Linked DNA regions of Collimonas fungivorans Ter331. Each later gene encodes a partner of the first gene's protein in a complex. Links are inferred from orthologs where the notes say so. Each region holds a gene or a part of one and is shown on either strand. Other genes may lie near its edges.

Region 1 (7,478 bases):
ATCGAAAAGCATGTTGCTGCATCCTAGCCCGATATAGGGCCAAGCAGACGGGCAGGGCCCGTTTGTTTGTGGGATGGCAGAAAACCCTTGATTTATTCAATATTTCAACTATCATTGAAATATGAAAACGAAATCAGTCGTCACCGCCCTTGCGGCGCTTGCCCAGGATTCCCGCCTGGCGATCTTCCGTGCATTGGTGCAGGCCGGGCCCGAGGGGCTGCCGGCCGGAAAAATCGGGGAGATTACGGGCATCTCGCCTTCCTCCGTGTCGTTCCATATGAAGGAGCTTTTTCATGCCGATATGGTGGCGTCGCGTAACGAAGGCCGCTTCGTTATCTACTCCGCCAACTTCGCCACCATGAATGAATTATTGGCATTTCTTACCGAAAATTGTTGCGGGGGTAACCCCTGCATGCCCACTTGCAGTCCTGCCTGTGCCACCACCGAAGGAGCCTCGTCATGAAACGCCTGCATGTCCATGTCGCTGTCGATAACCTGGCAGACAGCATCCGCTTTTATTCATCGATGTTTGCGAATGAACCCACACTGCAAAAGACCGATTACGCGAAATGGATGCTGGACGATCCCCGCGTGAATTTCGCAATCTCGCGGCGCGGCGCGCAATCTGGCCTGAACCATCTGGGCATCCAGGTCGAATCCGATAGCGAACTGGATGAGATGCAGTCGCGCCTGGAGTCGCTTCAGCCTGATGTGGCGAAGGAAGAAAATGTTTCCTGTTGCTACGCCAAATCAGACAAATACTGGGTGACCGATCCACAGGGGATTGCATGGGAGACCTTCCGCACGCTCGATACCATTCCCGTGTTCGGCGACGCGCATGCGAAGCCAGCGGCGGCAGCTGGAAAGTGTTGCTGAAGCGATGATACGGGTCACCCGCGCCAGATGCATTTTTTCGGAACCTGGTAATTCAACATAGGTAGCCCCATGAGCGATAAAGTATATAACGTGCTTTTTCTTTGCACGGGTAATTCGGCGCGCAGCATCATGGCTGAAGCATTGGTAGTCACCATGGGAAAAGGCCGGTTCCGTGGTTTCTCTGCCGGCAGCCGCCCAGGCGGCAGCGTCAATCCTTTTGCCATCGAACAGATCTCGCATACCGACTATCCGCTGGAAAACCTGCGTAGTAAAAGCTGGGATGAATTTGCCGCTGCCGATGCGCCGCAGATGGATTTCATCATTACTGTGTGCGATAACGCAGCAGGCGAAACTTGTCCATATTGGCCAGGCCATCCGTTGTCGGCGCACTGGGGATTTGAGGACCCGGCGCTCGCCACTGGCGCCGACGAATATAAGCGTGAAGTATTCCATAAGGTGTTCCGCCAAATCATGGCGCGCATCAACGTCTTTGTCAGCTTGCCTCTGCACATGCTGGAAAAGAATGCGATCAAACGCGAAATGGATGCTATTGGCCAGAGCAAAGTCTGATGTAAAGACATCGATCTGATCAACCTCAATCCTGTTTTTATTCGAGAATTATTATGTCTGTCCAATGCGAAGTTACCGGTAGACGCGCCGCAGGCGTATCCATGAATTTTTTTGAGCGCTATCTGACTGTCTGGGTAGCGCTATGTATCGTTGTCGGTATTTTTCTTGGGCAGCTTTTCCCGGTCGGGGTGCAAGCGATAGGCTCGTTGGAAATTGCTAAAGTGAACCTGCCGGTCGGCATCCTCATTTGGGTGATGATCATTCCGATGTTGCTGAAGATCGACTTCTCCGCCTGGAATCAGGTCAAGGGACATGTGCGCGGCATAGGCGTGACCTTGTTCATCAATTGGGCGGTCAAGCCGTTCTCGATGGCGTTGCTTGCCTGGGTGTTCATCCGGCACTGGTTCGCGCCGTACCTGCCCGCCGAACAGTTGGATTCTTATGTGGCCGGACTGATCCTGCTGGCTGCCGCGCCTTGCACTGCCATGGTGTTTGTCTGGAGCCGGCTCACCGGTGGCGATCCTTATTTCACACTGTCGCAGGTCGCGCTGAACGATCTGATCATGGTGTTCGCATTTGCGCCGCTGGTGGCTCTCTTGTTGGGCGTATCGAGCATTACGGTGCCCTGGGCCACGCTACTGACTTCGGTAATGTTGTACATCGTAGTGCCCGTGATCATTGCCCAAGTTTGGCGCAAATCCTTGCTGCGGCGCGGCCAGGCCAGTTTCGACAAGCTGATGGAACGCATCCAGCCGTGGTCGATCTCGGCTCTGTTGTTGACCCTGGTGCTGTTGTTTGCGTTCCAGGGCAATGCGATCATCGAACAGCCCCTGGTCATTGCTCTGCTGGCGATTCCTATCCTGATACAGGTTTTCTTTAATTCTGCGCTGGCCTATTGGCTCAATAAGATTGTCGGGGAAAAGCATTCTATCGCTTGTCCCTCTGCGCTGATTGGTGCTTCCAACTTCTTCGAGTTGGCGGTTGCCGCCGCGATCAGCCTGTTTGGCTTCAAGTCCGGCGCCGCGCTGGCAACCGTGGTCGGGGTGCTGATCGAGGTTCCTGTCATGTTGTTGATTGTCGGTATCGTAAACCGCACTCAAGGCTGGTACGAAGGACGTTAAGCCATGCGTAACAATGCCAGCAGCGCCGGATGGCTGATTCCCGCTTTTGGGATGACGCAGATGATTGGATGGGGCGCTTTGTTTTATGCTTACGGCGTCCTGATGGGGCCAATGCAGACTGCATTGTATACCTCTAAGCCGGTCATCGTCGGCGCGTTTTCGTTAGCGCTGCTGGTGTCGGGTTTTCTGTCGACTTTGGCCGGCGCCATCATCGATCGCTTTGGCGGCCGTATTCTGATGGGCGCCGGTTCCGCATTGGCCGCCCTGTTACTGGCACTGTTATCGCATGTGGACTCGGTTACCGAGCTGTACTTGGTGTGGGCGGGGATTGGCGTTGCCATGAGTGCCACCCTGTATCAACCGGCGTTTGCAGTGCTTACGCAAACCTTCGGCTCTGAATATCGCAGGGCCATCACTTTAGTGACGTTGTTCGGCGGTTTTGCCAGCACGGTCTCTTGGCCGCTCACGCAGTTCCTGCTCGGAAAATGCGGTTGGCGTGATACTTGGATGATCTACGCAATCGCCAATCTGTTGTTGTGCCTCCCGCTGCATGCCTTGCTGCCGGTTTTCAGGCAGGATCACGGCGCCAGGGCAGCAGCAGAAACTGCGACCAAGGCCACACTGGCCACAGTGCTGCGGGAGCCGAGATTCTATTTGGTGACCGGCGCCATCACGCTAAACGCTCTGGTGTTTTCAGCCATGTCCTTACATCTGATCTCGATATTGCAGGCACGGGGAGTATCGCCCGCCCATGCCGCGGCAATAGGCGCCCTGGTTGGCCCGATGCAGGTTCTAGGTCGTGTCCTGGAAACCACTATCGGCAAAAAAGCCACATCGCGCCAGGTAGGATTGATTGCTATCTGGCTGTTGCCGCTGGCGCTGGCATTATTACTCGCACCGTCTGAGTGGCTGCTGGTTTACGGCGTATTCGCAGCCATGTACGGGATCGGCAACGGCGTGATGACGATTGTACGCGGCACGCTGCCGGCAGAACTGTATGGCCGCGAAACGTATGGCGCAATCAGCGGCGCCATGGCTACCCCCGTGCTGATAGCGATTGCCGCAGGGCCGTTTGCGGCATCGCTGGTGTATTCGCTGACGGGCGGATACGCTGGAACGATTCTGGTGCTGATCGGTATCGCCCTGCTGGGCGCTATTCTTTTTATTTGCGTCGCCAACCATTCCCCGCTGGCAGATAATCTGCCGGTTTTAAAGAAAGTCGAACCATGAACATTACTATTTATCACAACCCTGAGTGCGGCACATCACGCAATACGCTGGCGCTCATACGCAATACCGGTGTCGAACCTGAAGTCATCGAATACCTGAAACAGCCGCCGTCGCTGGCGATTCTTACGAAACTGATTTCGGACGCCGGTCTCGCGGTACGTGAAGCTATCAGACAAAAGGGCACACCTTATACAGAACTCGGACTGGACGCGCCAGGCCTGACAGACGCGCAATTGCTGGATGCGATGCTGGCGCATCCGATCCTGATCAACCGGCCGTTTGTCGTCACGCCAAACGGCACGCGCCTGTGCCGCCCATCCGAACTGGTGCTCGATATTCTGCCGTTGCCGCAAAAGGGACCCTTCACCAAGGAAGACGGCGAAGTCGTGATTAATTCGGAGGGACGCCGTGTCACAACATCTGATTAAGTTGCCGAACGTCGACGCAGGACTCTTTCACACGCCGCTTGCATCGGACTTTGACGAGGTCGGACGTTCATCGCACGCGCCGCGTTTCCTGCTGCTATACGGTTCGTTACGCGAAAAATCCTATAGCCGCCTCCTCACGATGGAAGCGGCCCGCCTGCTGGAAGCGATGGGCGGCGAAGTCAAAATCTTCGATCCGCACGGCTTGCCATTGCCGGATGGAGAACCGGACAGCCATCCCAAAGTCCGGGAACTGCGCGAGCTGGCGCAATGGGCCGAAGGCATGGTCTGGACCTCGCCCGAACGTCACGGCGCCATGACCGGCATCATGAAAGCGCAGATCGACTGGATTCCATTGTCTATAGGGGCGGTGCGGCCGACGCAGGGCAAGACGCTGGCGGTAATGGAAGTATCCGGCGGCTCGCAATCGTTCAACGCAGTCAACCAGATGCGCATACTGGGCCGCTGGATGCGGATGATCACTATCCCCAACCAGTCGTCGGTAGCCAAGGCGTTCCTGGAGTTCGACGACGAAGGCCGCATGAAACCGTCGTCTTACTATGAGCGTGTGGTCGACGTGATGGAAGAGCTGTTCAAATTCACCTTGCTTACCCGCGATGTTTCTTCATTCCTGGTCGACCGCTACAGCGAACGCCGGGAAACTGCCGAAGAACTCGGCAAACGCGTCAGCCAGAAAGAGATTTAAAAGCGCCTGATTTACTTGAAGACAGGACGGAAGAAGCTGCGTTCATAGCTGACGATGCAGCGGGTTTCCTCGGCATACTTGAACGCTGCCTGGCACTCGGGATCCTGCAGCGACTTCGTCCTGTATTCTTCATACAGCGCGAACGAAGGAAATGTGAACATCGCCAGCGCCACGTTGCTGATTCCCTCCGAGGGAAGGAAGTATCCATGGTGTATCCCGCCGAATTTCTCCACCAGCGGAATCCAGACTTTGCCGTAGTGCTCGAATTCCTTGAGTTTGTATGGATCGATGATGTAACGCAGGTAGCAGGTGACCATGGGAATCCTTGTCGGCAGACTTCAGCTAGAACGATGGGGAAAACAATCGCCACATGATGCCATACAAGGAGGTATTTTATTTCCTGAGTTGATGACCATCCGGCAGCGGCCGATAGCCGCAAAGACGCTGCCGGCGCTCAGCCTGTTCGGTTTTAGAGGTATTTCATCTGTTCGAGATCTGCGATCAGTCCCACTCCGGCCGGGCGCCATCCCTTCTTCGGCGACAGCGTGATACCTGCTGCCGGCTTCCCGTTTCTCCAGCACCAGCCTGTAGAGCCGGGCAGCATCGCTGACATGTACCGCCGGCCAGCGGTTAAGTCCGTCGCCTACATACGCCGAGACTTTCTTCTCGCGGGCGATCTGGATCAGTGGCGCCAACCAGGATGATCGGATAGAACTGGCCGTTGGCGGGGCGACTGAGAAAGCTGAACTGGTTAGTCCGCAGGGCCGAAACACTTTACCAGCAGATCGATAACACTACGTAACTTTGCCGTGGGCCTGCTGTCCTGCCTGTAAATCAGATACATTGGCGTCGGCCTGTATGACCAGGCCGGCAATACCGGCACCAGGCGACCTGCAGCTATATCGTCAGCCAGCAATACTTCAGGTTGAAGCACGATACCTGCTCCATGCAAGGCAGCATTGCGCAAGGCGCTACCCTGGTTTGAACTGAACCGGCCTTTTACCGTTACTTTGCAAAATTCGTCGTCAGGTCCAAGCAAGTGCCAGTGATCATGGTGGCGCCAATACGACAGACCTAGGCAGCTGTGCGCGTTTAATTGCTCCGGGTGTTCCGGTTGCCCGTGCCGGGCCAGATAGCTTGGCGCTGCCGCCAGTATCCTGCGATAGGGACGCAGCGGCCGCGCGACCAGCCCGGTCGCTTCAATTTCGCCGATTTGGATGCCTAATTCATAACCCTCCTTGATCAGGTCAGGCGCGCGATTGTCCAGTGTCAGTTCTACGTTGACTTCAGGATGGCGGGCCAGGTAGTCGGCCAATACAGGAGCAAGACTGTGGCTGCCAAAGCTGACCGGAGCAACCAGCCTGACCAGTCCGCGCGGACTGGCCTGCAGCTCTGAAGCGCTGGCTTCGGCCAGTTCCACTTCCGACAGCACTTTCTTGCAACGCTCGTAATAGAGCCGGCCCACTTCAGTAAGCTGTTGGCGGCGGGTAGTGCGATGGAGTAAACGTGCGCCTAGCCGCTGTTCGATAGTTCGGACGTGCTTGGCAACCATGGTGGAGGAGACGCCGCTGACTGAGGCCGCGGCAGTGAAGTTGCCGCTCTCCACCACTCGTACAAACATCGCCATGCCGGCCAGCTTGTCCATGATTAAGAACCTTGGGGTTTGAAATGATTCAAATTATTGCATATTTATCTGTGTGCCGAACTGCCCGATACTGAGACATCGGGCCCCAATTCCGGGCGCCCCTTACCAAGGAGATATCATGCCTATTTTGCGTTTAGAAATGCATCCCGGCCGCACACTGGAGCAAAAGCGTGCCTTCGTTCGCGAAGTGACTAGAGTTGCCGTCGAAACCCTGACCTGTCCGCCGGAGAGTGTGGACGTTGTGATCAGCGAAATCTCGCGTGAAGATTGGGCAAAGGCCGGCAAGTTGGCGGCGGATAAGTAAATCGGCTTCGAGGCCTCAGCCTGGATCGCGCAAGCGTGACGGTTGAGGCCAGCTCGGAAATATACGGTTATCTGGATTGGCGGCGAGTTGGATCAGTCTGGGTTGATATGTAATCATATCGTTCGAAGTTACGTTGATATCTTTGAATAGCCTGGTGAAAGACTGCTTTCATCGTTAAGAATAATTTGTACAACGATAGAAAAAAAATGAAAAAACCAGCAGCCGATAATCGAGAACGGCAGGAGACACGCCGATCGTCACGATTGTTGCCGCCCCGGCCGTCGTCGGCGGCCATGTCGCCCGAAGACGTTATTGTCAAAAAACAGGCGCGGGAACGGAAGGACGCACTGGTTCGCGGCGTCACTTCGATACAGGAAATGCGTGAAGCGATCAAGCGCGCCGGTCGCGACCTGCCTGTCATTTCCGCAGTGCCACGCATGGGCATGCTCGACGCTGCGGCATTCCGCATGCATGCGGCAAAAGGCCTGCCATTTGTCATCACCGGGCTCGTCGGCAAGTGGCCGCTGTCCGCTCTTACGCCGCAGACGCTGCGCGAACGCTTTGGCGAACTGCACGTGCGCGCAAGGGTCGGCGACTATGT
Region 2 (3,202 bases), 2.7 Mb from region 1 along the record:
AGGATTTTCTTCGTCTGCCGCCGCCTCCACCATTTCCGGCCAAGCCTGGGCATAGGTCGGCAGCAGTGCTGGCGCGCGCCAGTCGAGAGTGATAGTCAGCACTTGCTGGCGCCTGGCGTAGGCGTCGAGAAAAGCCTGCTCCAGCGGTTCCGGCGCTACCGAACTGATCCAGGCCATCGGCTGGCTGGCGTTTTCCGCGATCTGCAGCATTTGCGCGAAACGCGCGGCGATCGCATCGTCGGCGTCCAGCTGGCTTTTCCAGATCGACCACACCAGCTGCGTTTCATCCGACAGCAGCTTGCGCGCATCCGGCGACAGCTGTTCCAGCGCATGTTGCCAGCGCTGCTCCGGATCGTTTGCTGCATCGATGTGCAAAGCGGGCAGCAAGGCTTGCGTAAGCTCGTCTGATAACGCTAACAATGTCTGCGCCAGCGGCAGCAGGTCGGTATTACGGCGCGCTGTAAATAATTTTTTCAGCCAGCCGTGCTGGCGCAGTTCGGCATATAGCCGCATCAGCCGCTCGCTGGCAGGCAGCACATTGGGCAGCGGCGGCAAGGTCGCCAGCCAGCCGGACAGGGTAAAGAATTGCGGCGGCACGAAAGTCCCGCCCAGCTGCGCGCTCAAGGCCGCTTTCAGCGGCTGGGCGTGGGCAAAGGTGGGCAGCACCACGCGCCATTGGGCGAAATCGCGCTGGCCCTGGTCGCCGCTGGCCTGGCGGCAGGCTGCCAGCAGAGCACGTGCAGCATCCGGCCAGAAGTTGGCGGAGGGCACGGTTTTTATGGATTCTAAGGGCATGTGGCTCACTGAAAGGACGGCCAGCGCCGCCTTGCTACTAGTATGGATGCTCTCGCATTTTTGCAACAATTAGCTATCATTTTATGCGAGCCTCCGGAAAAACAAGCCTCAAATAATTACATAATCAATTACATAAGCCACACATTTTCATAAAATCGGTTATGATTTAGCGAATATCCCGCCGCAATACCTCTTACCGCACCCACAAAAACTTGAATTCGCGCACGGCATCCCCACTTATTCAATAGAATAGGGAACGCCGATGGCAGCCACCAAGCAGGAATGGTAAGTCGTCTTGGCACACATTGATTCTTTTTCCCTCACACTGAGGAAACCATGAGCGAACATATTAAACATACTTCCGACGCAACTTTTGAAGCAGACGTACTCAAATCCGACAAGCCGGTCCTGGTCGATTTCTGGGCTGAGTGGTGCGGTCCTTGCAAGATGATCGCCCCGATCCTGGAAGAAGTCGCCAAGGAATACGGCGACAAGCTGCAAATCGTCAAGCTGGACGTCGATTCCAACCAGGCAGTGCCTGCCAAGCACGGCATCCGCGGCATCCCGACCTTGATCCTGTTCAAGAACGGCGTTCCGGCGGCACAGAAGGTTGGCGCGCTGGCCAAGGGCCAGTTGACCTCCTTCATCGATTCGAATATATAATAAGAACCGTGGCGGTGCGCCCGCACCGCCACTAGTGTTTTACTAACTACACCACGCAGTTCCCTCCCCCACCCAATATTTCCCATCCCGGGACACTCATACCTATGCATTTATCTGAATTAAAGGCGTTACATGTCTCCGCCCTGCTAGAAATGGCAATCGGCCTCGACATCGATAACGCAGCGCGTTTGCGCAAACAAGAACTGATGTTCGCGATCCTGAAAAAGCGCGCGAAATCAGGAGAACAGATTTTCGGCGACGGCGCCCTCGAAGTCCTGCCTGACGGCTTTGGCTTCCTGCGCTCGCCCGACGCCAGCTACATGGCGTCCACCGACGACATTTATATCTCGCCTTCGCAGATCCGCCGCTTCAACCTGCACACCGGCGATTCGATCGAAGGCGAAGTGCGGACACCGAAAGACGGCGAGCGCTATTTCGCACTGGTCAAGGTCGACAAGGTCAACGGCGAATCGCCGGAAGCGTCGAAGCACCGCATCCTGTTTGAAAACCTGACGCCGCTGCACCCGAACAAGCCGCTGCCGCTGGAACGCGACATGCGCGGCGAAGAAAACATCACCGGCCGCATCATCGACATGATCGCGCCTATCGGCAAGGGCCAGCGCGGCCTGCTGGTAGCGTCGCCAAAGTCCGGTAAATCGGTCATGCTGCAGCACATTGCGCATGCGATCACCACCAACCATCCAGACACCGTGATGATCGTCCTGCTGATCGACGAACGTCCGGAAGAAGTGACCGAAATGCAGCGCTCGGTGCGCGGCGAAGTGGTTGCCTCCACTTTCGACGAACCGGCCACGCGCCACGTGCAAGTCGCCGAAATGGTGCTGGAAAAAGCCAAGCGCCTGGTCGAAATGAAAAAAGACGTAGTGATCCTGCTGGACTCGATCACCCGCCTGGCGCGCGCCTACAATACCGTGATCCCTGCCTCCGGCAAGGTGCTGACCGGTGGTGTCGACGCCAATGCGCTGCAGCGTCCGAAGCGTTTCTTCGGCGCCGCCCGCAACATCGAAGAAGGCGGTTCGCTGACCATCATCGCCACTGCCCTGATCGAAACCGGCAGCCGCATGGATGACGTGATCTACGAAGAATTCAAGGGTACCGGCAACATGGAAGTCCACCTGGAACGCCGCCTCGCCGAGAAACGCGTGTACCCGTCGATCAACCTGAACAAGTCCGGCACCCGCCGTGAAGAATTGCTGATCAAGCCTGACCAGCTGCAAAAGATCTGGGTGCTGCGCAAGCTGCTGTACAGCATGGATGAAATCGAAGCGATGGAGTTCATCCTCGACAAGATGAAGTCGACCAAGAACAACGCCGAGTTCTTCGACATGATGCGCCGCGGCGGCTAATCAGAATCAGTCATCGTAAAAGCCTGGTCCATGCAAATGGACCAGGCTTTTTTCATATGCAGGCTGCGGCCAAGATCGGGCGCTCAAAAGCTGGCGTTGCCATGTGAAGCGGCTGATCCGTGAACTTAGGCGGCAAACCGAGGCTGCAAAATGTTGCATTAAGAAAACTATAATTTATTTACAAGGGAGAGCGCCACAACACGCTAAATGCTATGCTTGCGAACCTCCTATTTCGCAACGGCACATCATGGCGACAACTCAATCCAGCCAATCGAAATTCGGCACAGTCCTGCGGGTTACCAGCGGTAACTTCATGGAGATGTTCGATTTCTTCCTGTTCGGCTTCTACGCAACCTACATCTCCAAGACCTTTTTCC

The links. The genes of interacting proteins can lie anywhere in the genome.
Region 2: the proteins of CFU_RS16505 (region 1) and trxA are in contact, whole or in part, in an NMR structure (PDB 2IPA), measured with the Bacillus subtilis proteins. The link is inferred for Collimonas fungivorans Ter331 from one-to-one orthologs.

What each region holds. Positions count from the first base shown.
Region 1 is NC_015856.1:3,744,003-3,751,480, reverse strand. The notes cover bases 1-2,695. They hold CFU_RS16505 (arsenate reductase ArsC), read left to right. Parts: upstream 1-945; coding sequence 946-1,446; downstream 1,447-2,695. Other genes in these bases: CFU_RS16495 (MFS transporter), read left to right, coding at 2,571-2,695; arsB (ACR3 family arsenite efflux transporter), read left to right, coding at 1,500-2,567; CFU_RS16510 (ArsI/CadI family heavy metal resistance metalloenzyme), read left to right, coding at 460-876; CFU_RS16515 (ArsR/SmtB family transcription factor), read left to right, coding at 122-463; CFU_RS16520 (SRPBCC family protein), read left to right, coding at 1-27. In the rest of the region: more of CFU_RS16495, read left to right, coding at 2,696-3,797; arsC (arsenate reductase (glutaredoxin)), read left to right, coding at 3,794-4,225; arsenical resistance protein ArsH, read left to right, coding at 4,206-4,928; CFU_RS16480 (NIPSNAP family protein), read right to left, coding at 4,940-5,245; CFU_RS16475 (LysR family transcriptional regulator), read right to left, coding at 5,680-6,573; CFU_RS16470 (4-oxalocrotonate tautomerase), read left to right, coding at 6,692-6,877; CFU_RS16465 (cupin-like domain-containing protein), read left to right, coding at 7,084-7,478. UniProt on the Bacillus subtilis protein: Catalyzes the reduction of arsenate [As(V)] to arsenite [As(III)]. In vitro, can dephosphorylate para-nitrophenyl phosphate (pNPP).
Region 2 is NC_015856.1:1,032,062-1,035,263, reverse strand. Bases 1-2,794 are described here. They hold trxA (thioredoxin TrxA), read left to right. Parts: upstream 1-1,131; coding sequence 1,132-1,458; downstream 1,459-2,794. Other genes in these bases: rho (transcription termination factor Rho), read left to right, coding at 1,563-2,794; CFU_RS04535 (PD-(D/E)XK nuclease family protein), read right to left, coding at 1-795. Outside these bases: more of rho, read left to right, coding at 2,795-2,825; CFU_RS04520 (MFS transporter), read left to right, coding at 3,073-3,202. UniProt on the Bacillus subtilis protein: Participates in various redox reactions through the reversible oxidation of its active center dithiol to a disulfide and catalyzes dithiol-disulfide exchange reactions.